DNA from 4 places in the Oceanobacillus sp. FSL W7-1309 genome. Region 3 is predicted to be linked to each of the others. Evidence: riboswitches for the same ligand, from Rfam matches in the RefSeq annotation. Region 3 holds a riboswitch; each other region holds the start of a gene.

Region 1 (5,700 bases), on a different contig from region 3:
AGGAGAACACAAGAGCTATTCTGTAGGTCAAGCGTCCAATAAACTAACAAGTCCTGATCGTAAGGTACGTAAACATGTTTTCGATCAGCTGAGTAATGCTTGGGAAGAACAATCTGCATTATTTAGTCAGACTTTAAATCATTTAGCCGGCTTTCGTTTGGAAACATACAAACACCGTGGATGGGAACATGTTTTAAAGGAACCGTTAGCAATAAACCGGATGAAAAAAGAAACGTTGGATGCAATGTGGACAGCTATTATAAATAATAAAAAGCATTTTGTAACGTATTTAAATAAAAAAGCAGATTTACTCGGTTTAGAGAAATTAAGTATTTACGATATCAGTGCTCCAGTCAGTACGACTGTAAAAACATCAAGCTATACAGAAGGTGCGAAATTTATTGTTGATCAATTTCAAACGTTCAGCCCGAAGATGGCAGGATTTGCAAAAATGGCATTTGAAGAAAGGTGGATTGAAGCGGAAGATCGTGCAGGTAAACGACCTGGTGGATTTTGTACGAGTTTCCCAGATAGTGAACAGACACGCATATTTATGACGTATTCAGGTACATCATCAAATATTTCTACTCTTGCCCATGAATTAGGTCACGCATACCATCAGCATGTGATGAATGATGTTAATGGTTTAAATCAGCGTTACGCAATGAATGTAGCTGAAACTGCCTCCACTTTTGCGGAAATGATTGTAGCAGATGCTTCTGTAAGAAATGCCCAAACGAAAGAAGAAAAACTCGCGTTACTGGAAGACAAAATTCAACGTAGTGTCGCCTTTTTTATGAATATTCATGCAAGGTTTTTATTTGAAACGCGATTTTATGAAGCGCGTAAGCAAGGGATGGTTTCTTCACAGCGCTTAAATGAATTAATGGTCGAAGCACAAAAGGAAGCTTATTGTAATAGTTTAGAAGAATATGATCCAAACTTTTGGTCCTCTAAACTACATTTTCATATTACAGGTGTTCCGTTTTATAATTTTCCATATACATTTGGCTATTTATTTAGCCTTGGTATTTACGCGTATGCAAAGGAGAAAGGCGGCAGCTTCGAGGATGATTATATTGCCTTACTAAGAGATACTGGTCGAATGACAGTAGAAGAGCTCGCAAAAAAGCATTTAAATGCTGATCTCACGAAACCGGAATTTTGGGAAAGTGCTATTGGATTATGTGTAGAAGATGTAAAGGAGTTTCAACGTTTATAATTGTTTTTGTAATTAATTTGTTCAATTCAAATAAATAAGGTACAATACAGGTAACAAAAAAGTAAATAGAAAAAGCCTGCAGGGGGAGTCGTTTTGACTGAGAGTGAACATTATTGTTCAGACCCTTTGAACCTGTTAGTTAATTCTAGCGTAGGGATGGTAGTCTTTTTGATGGAATAAAAAAAGTAATGTGAGCGAAGCAGACTACTTAATTGTAGTCACCATCAGAAAGCTTCCCTTGACATTACTTTTTTGCGTCTAAAATGCGATAAAGGTATATGTTCAAAAGGAGGATAAAAAGGACCGAGGTCGGCTACAGTTGCAACGCCCTGGGGCTGTGTTTACTCGCCCCACAGAAAAGCTTTGTTGCAACACCGACACTAGCACGTCCTGTGCGTCGAAGTTCGAGGCGGCGTAACTCCCCCGGACCAGGCTTCCACAGGATCTGGTGACTTCTGTGTTGCTCACAGGACGTGGGCGATTTTAGCAGAAGATCCCCTGCGATGCGTCATTTTTACCGAACTTTTTGAACTGCCTCTAAAAGGGAGAGTACTTAACATTGAATTCAAAACGTACGTTATTTTTGGTAGAGGTAGCGATTTTTACTGCTTTAGCACTTCTCTTAGACATCCTTCCAATATCATTTAAAATTTGGGCGCAAGGCGGATCTGTTTCGTTTGCGATGATCCCGGTTTTTATTGTTGCGTTCCGTTGGGGGATTAAAGGGGGATTGCTCTCGGGATTCCTTTGGGGAGTTTTGCAAGTGGCAACAGGAACGGCTTACGTTCTAGAACCATTACAAGGATTTATTGATTATGCAATTGCCTTTACGGTACTTGGCTTTGCTGGTTTGTTTGCTAAGAAAATTCAGGAGGCTGTTAAATCCGGCGAATCGAAGACGTATTTAACCTATATTACGCTTGGTGTTTTCGTTGGCTCTGCATTACGCTTCGTCGCTCATTATGTGGCGGGTATTGTGTTCTTTGGTTCGGCCGTCGAAGGGCAGCCAGCTTGGTTATATTCATTAATTTATAATGCATCTTACATGGTTCCATCTTTTATTATCAGCACTGTAATTGTATTTTTCTTGTTCCACAAGCAGCCAAGAACATTATTAAATGCTGCGTAAAATGTTATACATTCGCTCACATAAGAATAACCTCTTTTAAGAAGAGGTTATTCTTTTTAGGAAGGAGATAAAGTAATGCAAGAGTTAATCGGTATATGTGTGGAATGTTTGGAAGAAATCTATTGTGAGAATGGTTTCTTTGATGGTGTACACAAAGAGGGAAAATTATTTTGTAATGATTGTGCAGATAGGGAGGAAGGACATGGTATCACATAATAGAAGAAAAATCTCCCAAAAGTCTTAGGGAGAATGGGCAGTTGGGAATGCCCCATGCTCCTAAGACTTTTGGGAGGTCAGATTTTCTGTATACGTATTTACACGAGCATTTCTTCTACGAAATCATGATTGGTAACGATCAGTAGAATCTTGCCGTCATCCAAATCCTCTTCGTAATTTTCTGCTTCTACAGTAGTGACACCAATCTCCTTCAGCTTCGTACGTAATTCATCACCTTGACTATTAAACATATTCCCTACGGCACTTGAAAAATCCATCTCTTTCATCCCAATTGTATTCGCATCCACACCTTCTGCTAGACGACCAGTTCTTTCATCATCATGTGTAAGAATATAAATATCGTCTCTTGCTACACCTTTTGTTTTTAATTTCGTAATGTCAAGTTTAATTTGTGTTTCATCTACATATTCTTTTACATATGGTTTCATGTATAAATTCCTCCTTTTGAAGTTATATATTATGTACCCGTTGTTTAATTAATAAAACATCCAGTGTTCGAATCTGTCGCATAACGCGATTTTTACGCATAGGTTATAGCACATCCAAAAGGGAGGAATACGTAATGGTTTTAACATTTTCCCATGTGCTTTATGGCTTATTTACGCTTATTGTTATCTTAACAATGATATTTCGTAAAGGTGTTGTATTTCCGACACTATTAGGTACCTTTATTATTGGTTGTTTTTACACTGGGAGTATTGTAGATGGACTGACGACAATCTTTCGCGCTAATTTAGTAGCTGCGCAAGAGCTATTCAATATATTTCTAATTATCACCTTTATGCTTGCGTTATTACATGCACTTCGAGATTTAGAAGCAGACAGAAGGATGGTTGAACCGTTCGAGAAAATGATGGTGAATGGTCATGTTTCCTTTTTTGTCCTAGTAGGGGTTACTTATGTTATATCGCTATTCTTCTGGCCCACTCCTGCAGTTCCATTGATTTGCGCGTTGCTCGTTCCAGCTGCGGTACGTTCTGGATTACCAGCAATGACAGCAGCCGTTGCGATTGCTTTAGCGGGGCAAGGGATGGCACTTTCCTCGGATTATATTGTTCAGGTAGCACCTGGACTATCTGCTGCATCTGCTGGTGTTGATATTGCAACAGTTGCTGATAAAGCCATGATTTTATCGCTTGTTACTGGAGGAGTAGCCATTCTGTTTGCATATGCATTGCTGCGGAAAGGAATTCGAAAAAAGGGCGATGCACGAATTGAAAAAGATTTAAAAGGATTACAGTCTACAACAACTTCAAATCATAAAGCTCAAACAAAACACGTTACATTTTGGAGTAAAACGTTTGCTTTTGTTGTTCCGTTAACATTATTGGCTGTTGTAGGTTTCATGATTTATGAGAAGCTTCTTTCTGGTAGGATGAGTGGTTTAGAAGGAGGGGATGGTGCAGCATTTATTGGGGGAGTAGCAGCTGTTCTATTACTGATTATTACATTTGCATATGGGAGACACCACGCGCTGGATTACATTAGTAATCATATTACAGATGGATTTGTATTTGCATTTAAGGCGATGGGACCTGTGATCCCGATTGCAGGATTCTTCTTTCTGGGAAGCCCTGAATTTTCAGGGAGTATTCTAGGAGTAGAGGAGAATGCGCCAGCACTTTTATTTGATCTTGTTCAGTCAATACAAGATTATCTCCCGCAGAGTGCGTTTCTTGCAGCATTTAGTCTATTAATAATTGGAATCATAACTGGTCTTGATGGATCGGGCTTCTCTGGCTTGCCATTAACAGGGGCATTAGCAGCATCTTTACAAAACAGTGCAATAGATGCATCTACCCTTGCTGCAATCGGACAAATGGGAGCTATTTGGACTGGGGGAGGAACAATTGTAGCTTGGTCTTCCTTAATTGCAATTGCTGGATTTTGTGGGGTATCTGTGATGGACCTCGTACGGAAGAACTTTATTCCGGTAATATGCGGTTTAATTATCGCTACTGTATTTGGAATTTTTCTGCTTTAGGTGCGTTCCGATTTTATAATAGGATATTATTGGTAGAGGAGGAAGCAATCATTTGTTACACTAGAGAAAAGTCGGGAAAGTTAAGTAAAAAGAAAGGGAGTATCGTCATGCCAATCAATACAGTTGATATGATCGAGAAGTCATTGGATACCTTGTTTAATGGAACAGAATTCTTAAATGATATTCAAGACCAGAACAGGGAAAAGACTTTTCGAGCGTTAAGATCAATCTTATCCACTCCGAATCATGTAGCAAAATCCTTTCTTCGGGTTACACTTGAAAATGAAGAGGTAGTTCGAATTCCTGCTTTTCGAGTACAGCATAATAATATATTAGGCCCGTACAAAGGTGGTATTCGTTTTCATGAATCGGTTCATGAAGATGAGGTGATTAATCTTGCTACTCTAATGACGCTAAAGAATGCACTGCACGAAGTCCCTTTTGGTGGAGGCAAGGGTGGTGTTGTGATTGATCCGAGAAAATATAATACACGTGAGTTAAATTTAATATCGCGAAAATATGTACAGTATTTCAGCGATATTATAGGACCGGATAAAGACATTCCAGCACCTGATGTAGGGACGAGTGAACGGGAAATGGATTGGATGATGGGGGAATACAAAAGTATTCATCCAGGTAATAGCTATCGTGGAAGCTTTACTGGTAAAAGTGTTGTCAATGGAGGGTCACTAGGACGCAAAGAGGCGACTGGAAAAGGTGTCTATTACTCGTTTCGTTATTTATTACATGACTTCATCGAAGAGAAGAAAGCGTGGCTAACCGAACGGGAAAACACAGCTGCTAAGAATTTACTCCGTCATCAGGATAAGCGGTTGGAAGTAGCAATACAAGGTTTTGGAAATGTAGGATCAGTTGCAGCGCTAGAAGCACATCAATGCAAATTATTAAATAATAAAGTCATTTCTGTAAGCGATCACAATGTTGCGCTCTATAATAAGGATGGGCTAGATATACCAACACTTGTTAAATATACAACGAAAAACCATGGGGATTTACCGAAAACTACGCATGAATTACAAACAGCAGGCATAAATGCTAGTATACGACCACGTGAAGAATTATTAACATTAGATATAGATGTTCTATTTCTGGCAGCTCTTGAAGATC
Region 2 (5,700 bases), 990 kb from region 3:
AGGATCAGCTTGTGACAAGTCGTCAGCCAGATGATATTCCAGCTTTTAATCGTGAAGCTTTGAAGCTGCTCAAGTAAGAATTAAAAGTGGGAGTCTATTGTTAGATAACGGAAAAGGAAACCACAATTAACAATATGTAAAAATAGGAAGACCGTCTCTAATCAAATGGAGACGGTCTTTTCGATCTTCTTGGCGATGTTAATCTAGTACATATTCTATTATAGTTTGGTTATCGTAAATTGATCGTCTAGTAAAAGCCAATTTTGTGGAAAGGCTAGACCTAGCTTCCAATATGCAATACCTAGTAGGTCGAGTTCTCGAATCATATCGAATTTTGCCTGAATTGATCTGGCATCTTCAAACCATACCTCGTGTTCATTCCCCTCTGCATCTGTATACGTGAAAAATGGCGCCTGTGCGCTCGTGTCATATTGAATGACAGCATTATTTTCCCTGGCAATTGCAATCGCTTGCTGTGGACTTACGGCACGAGCAGCTTCTCCACCTTCAACAAAGGGTAACGTCCAATCGTATCCATATAAATTTTGGCCTAATAATATTTTATCTACGGGAATAACTGTTAAGGCGTAATCAACAACATTACGAACTTGATCAATTGGCGAAACAGCCATCGGAGGACCGTAGCTATAGCCCCATTCATAAGTCATTAATACAACAAAATCTGCTATTTCCCCATGAGCAGCGTAATCGTGAGCTTCATACCACTGCCCTGTTTGAGTGGCGCTTGTTTTTGGCGCGAGTGCAGTAGATAAGAGTAAGCCTTCCTGAGAAAATCGCTCCTTTGCTTTACGCAGAAATGCGTTGTATGCTTCCCGATCATCAGATGGCAGAAATTCAAAGTCAAAGTGGATATCGGTAAATCCTTGTGTCTGCGCTGTATTCACAATGTTATCCAATAGCGTATTTTGAACCGCTTGTACGGTTAAAATGATATGACCAAGCTCATCACTAAACCCAGGTCCTTCCAAATTTGTCACAACCATTGCCATTGCTGTATCTGTGTTTGCGGCAATCTCCTGTAGATTCCCGATGGGTGGTGAAGTCAATGAACCATCGCGATTGACTCGATAGCTAAATAATGCAAGGAAAGTTAGATAAGGAGAATTTTTAGCAGCAGCATTTTCCAAGGTTTCAGAAACCGTATCACCAAAGGGTTCAATATAAGCATACGATGTAATCGCTCGCTTAGCACGAGGCGGAATGTAAATCCGCAAGCCAATAGGAAGTGTCATCTCTGGTGAAATATTATTAATCGTTGCTAGTTCCTGATAGGTCATCCCAAATCGGTTGGCAATGGAATAAAGGCTATCACCTTGTTGAACAAAGTAAAACTGACCAAAAATGGGGATGACCAGTGCTTGCCCGATGACGAGATCATTTGGAGCATCTAGTTCATTGGCATTCGTAATGGCGACAGCAGTTGTATTATATGTATTAGCGATTGAAGTTAATGTTTCCCCTTCTGTAACAACATGAATTTGCAAGAGAACTTCCTCCTTCAAAACAGTTTCTCATTTCAACTTATGTGAAGGAGGTCAGCTATATGACTTAAAGTGGGTCGATATTTGCCTTCATAACAGAACGGATTAAATATAATGCATAATCATTGTTCTCCTTTGCTTCGGACGCCATGCAATTTGCAGGAACGTGCATTCCAAATTGGTACATATACGCATCCTTGGCAGTAAAAAGAATGCAAATGTCTCCGGCAATACCAGCCATTAGGAGATGGCTTCGTTTTAAATCTGTAAGCAAAGATTGCAATGGCGTCTGGAAAAAGGCAGAATGCTGTGGTTTAATAAGAAAGTAATCATCTTCCTCTGGTGCGAGTGCCTCAATAATTTCCTTGCTTCTATCATTTTTACAGTTTTCAATAATTTTATGAAAGTCTGCTTGCCATAATCCGTAATGGTCATTAACATAAATTGTAGGTAGATTTTTTTCTTTGGCGAATTTCTTCAGCTTAATGAGGTTCGGGAGGATTGCTTTCGTATTTCGATATAAATCATCACCGCCATCAAAGTCAAAATCGTTGATAATATCGACAAATAGTACAGCAGTGTTATTTAATGATGTATCCATTTATGAGTCTCCTTTATTCGGTATGACTACTTAACAGTATTTCCTCTTTTGGATTGATTCAAACTTTAAAACAAAGTGTTGTGATAATATGAGTGATGTAAAATTTATGGAAGCGGCAATTGAAGAAGCCCAAAAAGCTTTAACATTAAATGAGGTTCCAATTGGTGCGGTTATCGTATATAACGATGAAATCATTGCAAGGGGCTATAACTTGCGAGAATCCTCGCAAACGACGCTTTCCCATGCTGAGCTTGTTGCCATTCAAGAAGCAAATGAAAAGATTGGAAGCTGGCGACTAGAGGATTGTACGCTCTACGTTACATTGGAGCCATGTCCGATGTGTGCAGGTGCTATTGTCCAATCGCGAATTAAACGTGTTGTATATGGAGCAACTGATCCGAAGGCAGGATGTGCGGGCACATTAATGAATTTATTGAATGAACCTCGCTTTAATCATCAGGTTGAATTAACGGCAGGTGTTTTACAAACAGAGTGTGCTGCATTACTAACGGATTTCTTTCGAGCACTTCGAAAAAGAAAAAAATAGTCGTAAACCGGGCGTATCCGCTTTTGATGTTGCATTTTGTCGATAATTTCGCTATAATGGTAAATACCGTGCTAGGTGGGGAGGTAGCGGTGCCCTGTACTCGCAATCCGCTATAGCGAGGCTGAATTCCCACTCTAGGTGTGGCGATTTTATGGTCTGCCTTAAGGGAGTGGTGTTGACGCCCGGGTCCTACGCAACAGGAACCCATGAACCCTGTCAGGTCCGGAAGGAAGCAGCAGTAAGTGGAATTTTCTGTGTGCCGTGGGGAAGCCTAGGCCGAGCCATGAACTTAAGTAACGCATAGGGTCGTCACATCGAAAGTGGGTGCACGGCTACATAATGCAATCAAACACTCTTTTAAACGCTATAAAGCATTTGAAAGAGTGTTTTTAAATTCACCTAGAAAAAATCTTTCTAAGCTGCATGCCATATGGATAAGAGTTGGATGTTGGGATTTTTTTCGTACGAATTATTTTACTTTTATGAAAAAATGGAATAAGATAGAAATAGAATATAAAAAATCCACTAGGGGTGCCATTTGGCTGAGATAAGATTCATTTCTTGATCCCTTTGAACCTGAACTGGCTAGTACCAGCGTAGGGAAGTGGAGCTGGTGACGTATACATAATTCTGTAACTGTATATAAAACCACTCCATTTCGGGGTGGTTTTTTTGTTCTTCATTCTAAATTTATAGAAAGGAGATGTTTTGATGGATATTATTGCAAAAATAAGAGAAGACTAGCCGTTTATTTTTAATATTACCAATGAAGTTGTAGTAGAAGTAGGCTATTAAACAAAATTAGGGGAGGAATTTTCTATGCGTTTTTCAGAGTTATTGCGAGAGGCTACGAAAGAGAGTTGGAAATTAAGTCTAGATCATCCGTTTGTACAGGGTATTGTAAGTGGTGATTTGCCACTGGAAACATTCAAAAATTATATTCTGCAGGATATCTATTATTTGAAGCATTACGGCAAGGTGCATGCTTTTGCGGCTGCACATTCAGATGATTTTCATGTTGCTGCTAAGCTGGCAGAAAAAGCAAAGAAAACAGCAGAAGCAGAGCTAACAGTGCATAAGGAGCATGCAGGGATTTTAAAGATTACCAATGCAGAAATTGAGAATTTTAAACCTGCACCAACTGCCTATGCTTATACATCGCATTTGTACCGTGCATCGTTGTCCGGAAGTTTAGCTCAAATTGTAGCTGCAATGCTACCATGTTACTGGTTATATGCTGATATTGGTTTGACTTACAAGGACGCAAAACCGAAAGAAGAAATTTACCAAAATTGGCTGAACACGTATGGTAGTGAGTGGTTCCAAGAGTCCACACAGGAAATGATTGACCTGCTCGATGGATTAGCGGAAAAGGCAAGTGAAACAGAAAAAGAGAAAATCAAAGAGCAGTTTATTCTTGCGAAAGAATATGAGCTCGCATTTTGGGAGATGTCCTATACGTTTGAAACATGGCTTTCGGAAAAAGCAACGAATCCGGCATCTGTTTAAAATTATAAAAACCAGGGTGGCTGATGATATGCCATCCTGGTTTCTTAGTCCCATAGAACAAACAAATCCTCTCCACCTATAACGAAATGTGACAGTAACTCCAGATGAAGGTTACAAAAAATATATTTAACCCTGTTTTGGTTCACATTCACCCCTAAAATCGGGTATAATTAGAAATAGATCATAGAGGGGAATCTGTATTATGAGCTATCAAGCTTTATATCGCGTTTGGCGTCCAAGAACTTTTGAGGATGTCGTAGGACAAACACATATTACGAGAACACTGCAGAATGCGATTGTACAAGATAAATTTTCGCATGCTTATTTATTCTCTGGGCCAAGAGGAACAGGGAAAACAAGTGCTGCCAAGATTTTTGCCCAAACAATTAACTGTGAGCATGCACCAGTCAAAGAACCATGTAATGAATGTGATGCATGTCGTGGCATTTTGGATGGCTCGATTTCAGATGTTATTGAAATTGATGCTGCATCCAATACGAGTGTCGATGATATTCGTGAAATCCGAGACAAGGTAAAGTATGCTTCAAGCGCAGTACCATATAAAGTGTACATCATTGATGAGGTACACATGATTTCAATTAATGCATTCAACGCATTACTAAAAACGTTAGAAGAACCACCAAAGCATGTCGTCTTTATTTTGGCAACGACCGAGCCACATAAAATTCCATTAACGATCATTTCTAGGTGTCAGCGATTCGATTTTAAACCGATATCCAATCAGGCAATTGTAGATCGTATGCAAACGATTATGGAAGCAGAGAATATTTCTGTTTCGAAAGAGGCATTGGATACTGTTGCATTAGCAGCAGAAGGTGGAATGCGTGATGCGTTAAGTATTCTTGATCAAGCAATTTCCTATAGTGAGGACCAGGTAGAACTCGATGATGTGTTGGCTGTTACTGGTGGTGTTTCCCAGAAAGTGCTCACCGATATCGTAAAGGCCATGCATGAAAAAGATGTGGAACAGGCGTTACAGCTATTGGATGATTTGATCCAACGGGGGAAAGATCCTGGACGATTTGTATATGATCTGATTTATTTTATGCGTGATCTATTGCTTTTCAAAAGTGCTCCATCGCTAGAAGGATTGTTGGAAAGAGCAAGAGTGGATGATAACTTCCTTGCACTTTCTGATTCTGTATCAACCTCATGGATTCAGGATGCAATTATCCAACTGAATCAGTGCCAACAAGAGATCAAGTGGACGAATAGTCCAAAGGTATTTATCGAAATAGCGATACTCACGATTACCAATCGTTATCATGCCGGGGAGCAGGCGACAGCTGATGTTGATTCAGAAGCAGTAACAAAACTGATGAGCAAAATGTCACAATTGGAAAAAGAGCTTACCAATCTGAAGCAGCAGCCTGCACAGCCTGTCCAAGCACCAGCTGCATCTGAGAAGAGAAGGCAACCTGCGAGAGGATCGAAAAATAGCTATAAAATCCCGTTTGAGCGAATTCGTGATGTGCTTGGAAAAGCAGAAAAGCCTGCATTAAAGCAAGTACAATCACAGT
Region 3 (5,700 bases):
GCGTTAAGCGAAACGAGCCAGGGATGATCGGGTTTTAATTGCTTGTCTGATTGCTTGGGGCACCAATATGGGGTTGGGGAGAATGGGTGAAATCTCCGACATCGGTTATCCCCTGCTTGCGGCTACATCTGAGAACTTTATACGATTGGAAACCTTAAAAGAAGCCAATGATCGCATCAGTAATGCTGTTCGAAGGCTGCCGATCTTTCACCACTTTGACATTAATGAGGTCATTCATTCGAGCAGTGACGGGCAGAAATTTGAGACGAGGATCCATACGATGCGCTCCCGTCATTCCCCCAAATATTTCGGCTTAAATAAGGGGATCGTTTCCTATACAGCGGTGGCCAATCATATTCCCATCAATGCCCGAGTCATTGGCGCAAATGAGCATAAAAGTCATTACGTGTTCGATATTTTATACAACAATACAACCGATATCCGACCGGATGTGCATTCCACCGACACCCATGGAACCAATGAAGTGAATTTCGCCATTCTTCACTCTTTTGATTATGATTTTGCACTCCGCTACAAGGATATCTATCGTACCGTGAGCAAGTCGTTATCCGGATTCAAACACCCGAGCCAATACGGGGATGTCCTCATCAAACCTGTTCGAAAAATCAATACGAAGCTGATTATTGAGGAATGGGACAATATCCAGCGTATTCTATTGTCACTTGCATTGAAATCTACAACACAGAGTATTATCATTGGGAAACTAAGTGCTTACGCCCGCAAAAACAAAACCATGCGGGCCTTGTGGGAGTACGATAACATCATCAAGAGTTTGTACCTTCTGAATTATATAGACTCCCCACCCCTACGTCAAAATGTGCAACGTACCCTGAATCGGGGTGAAAGTTATCATAAATTAAAGCGAGCCGTATCCTATGCGAACTTTGGTAAACTCCGTTTCAAAACAGAATAAGACCAACAAATTTGGGACGAATGCAGTCGTCTCATCGCCAATTGCATCATTTTTTACAATGCCAGTCTATTATCCAATATGCTAGAATACAGAGACAGGGAAGCCCTCAATTCAGATGTATTGAAACGCATTTCCCCCGTTGCATGGCAGCATATTAATTTTTACGGGCATTACGAATTTAACAAATATCCGGAATCAGTTAACATGGATGCCATTATCCAAGAGTTGGCTCAATTGGAGGTTATTCCGAATGAATAATTCATATCCATTCGAAGGAAAGGTGAGAATCAATGAAACCAGAACCAAATTGGCAGCCCGTTCTAAACCGCATATATTAGACGATGCCACAGTCAACCGTGTCATCCGATCCTACACGGAACAGCTTGAATTTGCGCCGATCTACGAAAGGCAACTCGTCAAGTGGCAACAGGAAACGGATTTATCGTCGGCGCAACTGTAGGAACTGCAACGGCTTCAAAATCAGGTGAGTGAATTGAAACAGGCCGTTACCGATATTTTAGACTTGGCCAATGAACTGAAAGAGGGAACCATTGAAAAAATGTTATCGAAAAGTGACTTTAACGTTTCATTCATCCTTATCGGCTATAGTGAAAGATACTAACAAGTTGTATATAAATATCCACCACACGTTGTCTTAGAAGCTCATTAACCAAAACAAAACTCCCAAACAAACAGTTTCCCGAATAATAAAAAGCAAATAGGCCACAATAAACATGAAAATCAGAAAATGACTGTCATCACTAAAAGACATATGGAGGTGCAATACGGATCAAGCCATACCGTTGTCCAAATTGCAAAACAAATAAATCCCGCTTTAATCTCATTGAGCAAATCGCAATACCTGTTAAACTAGACGCAAAAACTGGAGAATTACTGGAAAGTTATACAGATGAGAGTACGGAAATGTTCCATCAGATGTATAAGGGGCCAAAATACCGTATTCAATGTGGGATATGTGGTTTGATAGAGAATGAAAATACATTTGAACAGTTTGCTAAATATGCAGGTTTTTAATGTTTGTATGTGTGTCTGCTGCGACCCTAATGATTTTTTGTTGTTGAGAAAACATTTATTTGAACAAACCTTTTAAGGAACCTAAACTCTGTTAATTAATGATCGATTATAAATATGAATCCATTATGATCAAGAGTATAAATTGAATAAAAAAACAATCACGTTTTTATAGCAAAAAATCATAAAATTACGTTAACCATCCCTATTCCCTTGACATAAATTTCTAAAGATTATAACATATGGATATAACTTAATTATATGCACTAGGGGTGTTATTTAACTGAGATGAGTATTACTCAAACCCTTTGAACCTGAACTAGTTGAAACTAGCGTAGGAAAGTGTAAACTCTAAATACATACTTAAAGAACATTTATGCCTTATTCTTAATATGTAGTTATTTGTTTTTACGCAGCTTTCCTATGGGAAGGTTGCGTATTTTTTATTTTATCTATCATTTTTATGATGTAAGTTTCACGCTAAATTAATAGTATAGGAGTGGTTAGGATGATTAGAACAGTATTAGTAACAGGCAGCAGCAGAGGGTTAGGGGCAACTATTGCAAAGACATTGGCACAGCAAGGATTTCAAGTGGTTATCAACTACTATCAAAGCAAAGAAGCTGCTGAGAAGCTCGTTTCTGAGATTGGTGAAGAGAATGCTATTGCCATTCGGGCTGATGTAACAAATCGTAAAGAAGTAGATGAATTGATAAAAAAAGCAACGGAATATTTTGGCCAAATAGATGTTGTCGTCAATAATGCATTAATAGATTTCAAGTTTGATCCAACCAAACAAAAATCCTTCACAGAACTTACATGGGAAGATTATCAAAAACAACTGGATGGTACGTTAAAAGCAGCATTTAATGTCGTTCAAAGCGTCATCCCCCAATTTATTGAACGACAAAATGGAAGTATTATAAGCATTGGTACAAATTTATATCAAAATCCTGTTGTACCCTACCATGAATATACAACAGCAAAAGCTGGATTAATCGGTTTTACACGTAATATCGCTGCCGAATTAGGTGTATATGGCATAAAAGCGAATGTAGTTTCAGGTGGATTATTAAAAACAACTAACGCGAGTGCCGTTACAACACCAGAAGTATTCGATTTAATTGCTCAATCAACGCCATTGAAGAAAGTGACCACACCTCAAGATGTAGCCAATATGGTCGCTTATTTATCTTCAGAAAATGCTGACGGTATTACAGGGCAAAATTTCACAATAGACGGCGGTTTAACAATGAACTAATAGCTTAAAATACGATAGCTGATCCTTCAAAAACGGAATGTACAAGACAGTTAATAATGATGTATGTTGAGGTGTAAATAAATGACAAAAACGAAAGAAAGACAACTGCATTTAGGTGTTTTGCTGTATGGTTGCGGACACCATCAAGCTGCTTGGTTAATGCCTGACTCAAGCATTGAACATATTGGGGAGATTTCTTATTATCAATCTTTAGCACAGGTTGCGGAAAAAGGTTATTTTGATGCAGTATTTTTTGCTGATAATCAATCATTTCCGGCTAAACATGCCAGTGATATGCCAGCATTTTGGTTTGATCCAGTAGTCAATTTAACAGCTATTTCCCAAGTGACAAATCATGTTGGATTAGTTGCAACAATTTCAAGCACTTTTTCTAATCCTTTCACAGCTTCCCGGCAGCTCTTAAGCTTAGACCATATTACAAAAGGGCGTGTTGGCTGGAATCTCGTTACCTCCATGACTGATTTAGAGGCGTTGAATCATAGTATGGAAGAGCTGCCTCCTCGTGACAAACGTTATGAAAAGGCAGATGAATTCGCTGCTTTAATGAATAAGTTATTTATTTCATGGGATGATAATGCGTTTCTGCATCAGCGGGAAGAAAGAAAATTGATAAACCCATCAAACATTCAGCCTTTTCATCACGATGGTACGTATTTTAAAGTGCATGGCCCATCCACCACGCCAAAAAGTCCGCAAGGCAAGCCAGTATCCATGCAAGCGGGGGCATCTAAACAAGGCATTGCATTAGCCGCAAAATATGCCGATGCAGTCTATTCCGTGTCGTGGAACTTAAAGCAAGCAAAAAGTTTTCATAAAAAATTAGATGAACAAGTTAAACAAAGCGAAGACAGCAATAGACATATTAAAGTATTCCCAGGCCTAGTAACTTATGTAGGGCATACACGTGAAGAAGCTTTAGCCAAAAAAGCAGCTTTAGATGAGCAATTACCTATTGAAACAGCTTTAAAACAGTTGAGTTTCTTTATTCAGCAGGACTGTTCGAATTGGGAAATTGATAAAGCAGTCCCTCCATTACCTCCAGTAGAAGAATTTACTGGTCCAGTTGGACGTTACGAAACAATACTGGAAATTATCAATGATACCCAGCCTACAGTAAAAGAATTATTAGGTTATCTCAGTGCAGGCGGTGGACATCACACACTAATAGGTACACCCGAAGAAATTGTGGATCAAATGGAGGTCTGGTTTGAAGCTGGTGTTGCTGACGGATTTAATCTAATGCCTCCTACATTACCCGGCAGTTTAGAAGACTTTGTGGAACTGATTGTTCCTGAAATGCAAAGAAGAGGGATTTTCAGAAAGAATTATGAAAGTCATACCTTCCGTGAACATTTAGGGTTAAACAAATAATGAAAGTGCTGCACTATTATTTTGCCATTGAAATAGAGCAGCACAGTCAAAATTAAACAACCTGTTATCTTGGACTTGAAATTATGAATACAAAGAAAATAAATCCGGTAATGAGTAGTTAAGCAAATCTATTATAGATTTAACAAGTGAGGAAACTTAAACAGGATATAAGTTCCGATTACATTAATAAGAAAAAAGAAAAACCAGGCAAACCCCGACCGGTCCTTTTAGAAATTGATATTTAACCGTTACACTAATCTATTTTTCTCTTTCGCTAACCGAATAACTTCTCTAATCGTATTCCTTGAATGACCACAGTTCGAAGCCACCTCACTCTGTGTGACTCCCTGCAATAAAGCCTTAGAATTTCTGGATACTGAAACACAAAATAACTCCTATATAATAAATTTGCACGTATGTGCTCCTTTATTATATAGGAGGTTGGGTCAGTCATGTATTACGTAAATCACACATTATGTCCCAAGTAGTGAGTGGTTTGAAAGAAGGAGTACGAGCAATTTTCCCTGACGTAATCGTTCAATGATGCATGGTTCATTTGATTCGTAACTCCGTCAAATATGTTCCTAGTAAGGATTATCCCCAAAGCGTTAAAGAAAGTCTATGGTGCACCATGCCTTAAGGCTTGCCTAAGTGTTTTTGAATATTTTCAACAACAAGGGGCTGCATATCCAGGAGCTATTGATTTATGGACAAGAAACTTCCACCATGTCTAGCAACTTTATGATTATGGAAGTTCCATTCGTAAAGTTATGTACACAACCAATGCGGTAGAAAGTATCCATTCCAGCTTTAGAAAAGCAACCAAAAAAGGAGCATTCCCCAACGAGAACGCCTATTAAAAGTATTATTTTCACGGGTAAAAGAACTTGAAACCAAATGGGAAGGTGGCCATATCCAAAACTGGGCAATGGTTATGAACCAACTACTTCTCCAAAACGAGCTAAAAGATAGAGTGTTAAAGTAGCTTGAGTAAACTGGGACTTACACACTTTATTTGACAGACCCGGCTTTGCTCTTTCGTCGATCGTTTATCTCTCCATTAATGAGTTATTAGATTGTC
Region 4 (5,700 bases), 1.6 Mb from region 3:
TTGCCATTGGATCCTTACTTTTTCATAGTTAAGGATATCTCGAAAGTTAGACTTTTGAGATATCCTATCTTGCTAGATTCAAAAGCGGTTCCTACAAGCTAAATCGCTTTAACGGCTTTAGCAATATCTTCTGCCTGTGTAATCACGGAGATAAACGAGACACCATCAGCCCCAGCTTCAAGCACAGATTTAGCATTCTTTGTATCAATCCCGCCAATTCCGACAATAGGAAGCATTGGGAATTGTGCGCGTAATGTCTGAATCCACTCCAACCCAACAGCCGCTTTCGCATCCGTTTTTGTTGTTGTGGAAAAAATTGGACCCGCACCAATGTAATCAACAAGATCTATCGGGCTTCTATCAACTTCATCCGTAGTTGATACAGAGAGTCCAATAATTTTATTTGGAAAAGCTTGACGTAATTCTTCTGCTGATCGGTCATCCTGACCAACATGTATACCGTCTGCATCAAGTAATTCCGCAAGCTCGACATCATCATTCACAATAAATGGAATGTGATAGCTTCGGCAAATTGCTCGTAACTCTTTACCTAATTCCAATTTCGCATTACCGTTAAGTGATGAAGGACCTTTTTCTCGAAACTGAAATGCTGTTATTCCAGCCTTAGCTGCAGCTTCCAGTATATCTCCAGGATTACGGTCGCAATTTTGACTGCCCATAATAAAATACTTTCGTAAGGATGGCTTCATTGGAAATGACATGTTTTATTTTCCCTCCAGTTGTTCTGGTTCTAATGAAAGTGCGTCGATAAATGGAGCTATAAATGTTCCTGACCCGTTCACTGACGGACTTGCGGCTGCATGGGAGGCGGCTAATCCGTAAAAATGAACAGCTGTGAGTACCTGTTCTTCAATTGGGTCATCCGTTGTTAAGCAGGCGGTTAGTATGGAACCTAGCAAGCAACCAGCACCTGTTACTTTAGATAGAATTGGATGCCCAGTATGATTCTCCATGCAGGATTTTCCGGTGCAAATAATGTCTATTTTACCTGTAACAACAGCGGTCGTTTTGTATTCCAGTGCGACGCTGCGAGCGATATCTTCAACATTACCCTCACCAAGCGATTCCACGCCCTTTGTTTGCCAAGGGATATCGACCAGATGTGCTAATTCACCAGCATTTCCTTTAATAGCAGTAGGCTTTACCTCTTTTAAAATTTGTTTAACAGCAGTTGTACGAAATGTCGTTGCAGCAACACCTACTGGGTCAAGTACAACGGGAATTCCTTTTTCATTTGCCTTTTTACCAGCAAGAATCATTGCATCTAGATCCTTTGCTGTTAAGGTACCGATATTTATTAAAAGACCATCCGCAATAGAAGCCATATCCTTTGCTTCCTCTTCGGCTTTTGCCATTACAGGGGCGCCACCAAAGGCTAACAGTCCATTTGCAGTAAAATTCATGACAACCTGGTTCGTTAAATGATGAATGAGCGGTGTTTTTTCCCGTACACTTTTAATAATTGTTGGATTCATGTTTAGCACTTATCCTTTCGTATTGCCCAATGGTTTGTTGGACCACTCCCAGCTCCAAGGTCGAATGAATACTTAATTGCCGCCGTGACAAAATCCTTTCCATTCTTAACAGCGTCATACAAAGACAAACCTTTACTTAAATAGGCAGTAATTGCTGCTGCATACGTACAGCCAGTCCCATGTGTGTTCTTAGTATCAATTCGCTCTGCTGAGAAGCTGTGTATATTTGAACCATCATGAAGGAAATCAATTGCTTCCCCTTCTCTGTGTCCGCCTTTGATTAAAGCAGCACCAACACCGAATTCCTTCACAAGCAGTTCTGCAGCTTGTTTCATATCATCTGTTGTTTTAATCGTTTCTCCAATAAGAAATTCAGCTTCTGGAATATTCGGTGTTACAAGTGTTGTCAGGGGTAAAAGCTGTTTGCGTAAATAATCACGTGCCTCTTCTTCGATTAAAGCATCTCCGCTCGTTGCAACCATAACAGGGTCCATGACATATGGAACTTGAAGTGCTGCTATTTTTTTCTGGATAACTTTCATCATCTCCTGATTGGCGATCATTCCAGTTTTCAGTGCGTGAATAGGCATATCGGAAATCACGGAGTCTAATTGCTGTTCAATTATTTCAATTGGTACATGGTGAACGGCTTGAACACCTGTTGTATTTTGAGCCACAACCGAAGTAATTACGGACATCCCATAGCTTTGCAGCTCTTGAAATGTTTTTAAATCAGCGTGGATACCTGCACCGCCACTTGGATCTGTACCGGCAATTGTAAGTGCACATGCTACTTGTTTCATTGGTTATACACCATCCTTTCAGAAGATACCTCACATATAAGTGTTGTTCTTTCAAATCCTTTTATAAATCATGCAATTTAATTACGAATTAAACGTTTACTTGAAACCCTGGATACGATAAATAAGCCGATAATAGAACCAGTAATACTACTAACGAGAAATGGTGGGATAAAGGCGAATGCTCCGGCAGAACTTCCCATAAAAATGTAAGCAAATGGGACAGCGAAAAGTGCACCGAAAATCCCGCTTCCAACGCCTTCACCGATAGCGGCTAATGATTTCTTGCTGGATTTTTTATAAAGATAACCTGCTAAAAAGGCGCCAACCATCGCACCGGGAAATGCTAATAATGTCCCTAGTCCGAGCATATTGCGAAGTAAGCTAATCATAAAAGCGATAACGACAGCTGGACCTGGTCCAAGCGTAACAGCTGCCATGACATTAATTGCATGCTGGACAGGATAGGCTCTAGCAATTCCAGCGGGAAACCATATTAGTTGAGCGGTGATTGTCCCAATTGCAATAAATACTGCCATCGTAGTTAATAAACGTGTTCGATTCATCAAGTCCTCCATTTCTGGGGTATCACAAAAAGCAGTGATGTAAACCAGTACGCTTCTTTATAGCAATTGCTGCTTCCTGAATTTTGGAGTTCAGCTACGGACACGGAGCTAGAACTGGACGTAAAAAAAGCTAGATCCATTAGGACCTAGCTTGATACGTGTGAAAAATAGTTTAGACATATGTCAGACTACTTCCCTCCGCTGGTATTAACCAGATCAGGTCCATAAGAGTCGGGAAATGATACACGCTTCCCTCTCAGCCCACGCTTTTTGGGCACCCCTAGTAGTTTAAATGCGATAGAATTGTAAATTCATCTCTAAGCTTAACAAATTTTTTAACTTTTGTCATTATTAACATGGAAAACATGGTATAACTAATGTAGTCTGCTAATTATATAGTAGAAGCGTTACGAAAAAAATGGTACATACTCTTGATTTAGCGGAACGTGATTGCACTTTTTATTGTGTAATGGGAGATAACAATGAATAAAAGGATACATATAAAAAAGTATTAAAGAAAGGCTGATAGAATGACAATTTTAACTATGAAAAACATAGAAAAACATGAAAAGGATACACAGCTATTTCCTGCTTTTAATTTAGAAATTGCTGAAGGGGAGATTACTGCCATTTATTCAACGCTAAATGTTCGAAGCACGCTTTTAAATATGATTCTCGGAAAAATCCCCATTGTAAATGGGGAAATCCGTGTAAAGGAAGTAACTATTGCAGAAAACAAGCGAGGATTTTTACATCAAGTTGGTATTTGCTTTTTTGAAGATGGGATGTATGAGAGATTAACGGTTTCTGAGTATTTTCGATTTTTTTATGACTTATATGAAGTTAAACAAACGTTTGAACGAGTTATCCATCTAACACAGCTGGAAGGAAAGAAAAACAAGAGAATTAGAGATTTAACATTTTCGGAAATGAAACGTGTACAATATGGACGTTTATTGATTCAGGATCCTTCTTTATTTGTTTTTGAGGAGCCTGATTTGAATGTAGACATGGAGACAAAACGTGTATTTATTAATATTACAAGAAAGATACAAGAAGAAGATAAAAGTATACTTGTTCTAACTGGGAATATGGAAAGTGCCGTCACGGTTGCTGATCGTGTTTATCGATTGGATGAAGATGGTTTACGAATTATTGAGACGGAAACAGAGGAAGATACAGAGGAAAGAGATACAGAATTAATTCCAGCAGAAGAAACAGATAATGAAAAAGACACAAAGCCAATTCAATTGAATAAAATTCCAACGAAAGTTAACGATAAAATTGTTTTATTTGACCCCCCTGAGATTGATTATATTGAAAGCAATGATGGTCAAGCAAATATTTACATAAAAGGGGAAGCATTTCCAAGCTCACTCACCTTAACGAATTTAGAAGAGCGCCTGCAGCATTTTGGATTTTTCAGATGTCACCGCTCGTATATTGTAAATTTACAAAAGGTTCGTGAAGTGATCACATGGACTCGAAATAGTTATAGTTTGATTTTGGATGACAAGGAAAAGTCGCAGGTTCCGCTGTCTAAAACAAAAATGGCGGAATTAAAAGATCTACTCGGCCTTAAATAAGCTCCGTTCATCGAAAAAGTAGAAATATCAAGACTTGCAACTCGGATAATTGAGCGTTAAAAATGCGCCATTCACCTTGAAAAATACTCTTTTCATAGGAAATATGCTGATTTCCCTTCGCTTTCCATTTATTCTAGAGTCACAAACAAACGAGATCTACGGGGAGGAAGAATTTTGGAAAACATTATTGAAGTGAAATCATTAGCAAAGATTTTTGGTAATAAAGCTGCATTGGAAGATGTAAGCTTTCAAGTAAAAAAAGGAGAGACATTTGGATTTTTAGGACCGAGTGGTTCTGGAAAAACGACAACTATAAAAATATTAACTGGACAATTGATGCAAACATCTGGAGATGCGACCGTATTTAATTTGCCTGTTGCTTCATTAAATAAGCCATCCTATCGAAAACGAATTGGTGTTATTACAGATAATAGTGGATTGTATCAGCGGTTATCAATTTATGACAATCTGAAATTGTATTGTGAGCTTTATAATGTGCCATCGAAACGAATTAGTGAAGTGTTAGAGATGGTTAATTTGACGGAGGATACGAAAAAGGTAGTTTCAAAGCTTTCAAAAGGAATGCTGCAGCGTGTCACGTTAGCAAGGGCCTTCCTGCATGAGCCGGAATTGTTGTTTTTAGATGAACCAACATCTGCTTTAGATCCAGTGAACTCAAAGCATATTCATGATGGACTCCGCAAATTGAATGAAAAAGGAACAACCATTTTCTTGACCACACATGATATGAGTGAAGCGGAAACACTGTGTAAACGCGTTGCATTTTTGCATAAAGGAAAAATACAGTTGCTCGATGAGCCGAAAGTTCTTCGCAGACAATTTTCGGATTCCTCTGTAACAGTTGAATTAAAAGATGGACGCGAATTAAGTTTACCAGGTGGTTCGAAAGGCGCGGATGAAATATATAAGTACCTATCAACCGATCAGATCGTTTCCATCCATTCAAATGAACCAACATTAGGAGATATTTTTGTAGAAGTAACAGGGAGGGAATTAGTATGACTTTTTCAATGAAACGTGTCATGGCAATTTTTCAAAAGGATATGAAGGATTTATATAAAAATATGTATGTATCGACAACAATTTTAATGCCGCTCATTTTTGCATTTTTTTATGGTCGAATGGATAATCTTACAGTAGAAGTTCACTATGTAGTAATTAACTTGACCTTAGCCATCGTTACAGCATTCCTGCAATGTTCCATTATAGCAGAAGAAAAAGAGAAAAACAC

What was found. A riboswitch is a leader RNA that binds a small molecule or an ion and turns the genes downstream of it on or off. The one in region 3 is predicted to bind thiamine pyrophosphate.
Region 1: it holds a riboswitch for thiamine pyrophosphate, as region 3 does, so the genes downstream of both, thiT (energy-coupled thiamine transporter ThiT) here and NST46_RS02385 (3-oxoacyl-ACP reductase) in region 3, are expected to answer to the same signal.
Region 2: it holds a riboswitch for thiamine pyrophosphate, as region 3 does, so the genes downstream of both, tenA (thiaminase II) here and NST46_RS02385 (3-oxoacyl-ACP reductase) in region 3, are expected to answer to the same signal.
Region 4: it holds a riboswitch for thiamine pyrophosphate, as region 3 does, so the genes downstream of both, thiW (energy coupling factor transporter S component ThiW) here and NST46_RS02385 (3-oxoacyl-ACP reductase) in region 3, are expected to answer to the same signal.

What each region holds. Positions count from the first base shown of each region.
Region 1 covers NZ_JBBOBX010000002.1:261,228-266,927, forward strand. The annotation lists gene NST46_RS13920 (M3 family oligoendopeptidase) at 1-1,222, shown strand, start outside; TPP riboswitch at 1,294-1,397, shown strand; gene thiT (energy-coupled thiamine transporter ThiT) at 1,782-2,351, shown strand; gene NST46_RS13930 (hypothetical protein) at 2,427-2,567, shown strand; gene NST46_RS13935 (general stress protein) at 2,666-3,016, opposite strand; gene NST46_RS13940 (hypothetical protein) at 3,151-4,572, shown strand; gene NST46_RS13945 (Glu/Leu/Phe/Val family dehydrogenase) at 4,680-5,700, shown strand, end outside.
Region 2 covers NZ_JBBOBX010000001.1:1,505,725-1,511,424, forward strand. The annotation lists gene NST46_RS06875 (type 1 glutamine amidotransferase domain-containing protein) at 1-77, shown strand, start outside; gene NST46_RS06880 (glycoside hydrolase family 18 protein) at 219-1,505, opposite strand; gene NST46_RS06885 (isochorismatase family cysteine hydrolase) at 1,570-2,103, opposite strand; gene tadA (tRNA adenosine(34) deaminase TadA) at 2,192-2,650, shown strand; RNA gene ffs (signal recognition particle sRNA large type) at 2,717-2,982, shown strand; TPP riboswitch at 3,168-3,270, shown strand; gene tenA (thiaminase II) at 3,470-4,159, shown strand; gene dnaX (DNA polymerase III subunit gamma/tau) at 4,362-5,700, shown strand, end outside.
Region 3 covers NZ_JBBOBX010000001.1:512,825-518,524, forward strand. The annotation lists partial or broken gene NST46_RS02365 (transposase) at 23-1,192, shown strand; gene NST46_RS02370 (hypothetical protein) at 1,185-1,394, shown strand; gene NST46_RS02375 (hypothetical protein) at 1,419-1,556, shown strand; gene NST46_RS02380 (DNA alkylation repair protein) at 1,724-1,969, shown strand; TPP riboswitch at 2,225-2,324, shown strand; gene NST46_RS02385 (3-oxoacyl-ACP reductase) at 2,475-3,227, shown strand; gene NST46_RS02390 (LLM class flavin-dependent oxidoreductase) at 3,309-4,619, shown strand; partial or broken gene NST46_RS02395 (transposase) at 5,107-5,604, shown strand; gene NST46_RS02400 (IclR family transcriptional regulator) at 5,669-5,700, opposite strand, start outside.
Region 4 covers NZ_JBBOBX010000001.1:2,075,897-2,081,596, forward strand. The annotation lists gene thiE (thiamine phosphate synthase) at 99-722, opposite strand; gene thiM (hydroxyethylthiazole kinase) at 726-1,496, opposite strand; gene thiD (bifunctional hydroxymethylpyrimidine kinase/phosphomethylpyrimidine kinase) at 1,499-2,299, opposite strand; gene thiW (energy coupling factor transporter S component ThiW) at 2,377-2,862, opposite strand; TPP riboswitch at 3,039-3,154, opposite strand; gene NST46_RS09885 (LytTR family transcriptional regulator DNA-binding domain-containing protein) at 3,393-4,448, shown strand; gene NST46_RS09890 (ABC transporter ATP-binding protein) at 4,623-5,471, shown strand; gene NST46_RS09895 (ABC transporter permease) at 5,468-5,700, shown strand, end outside.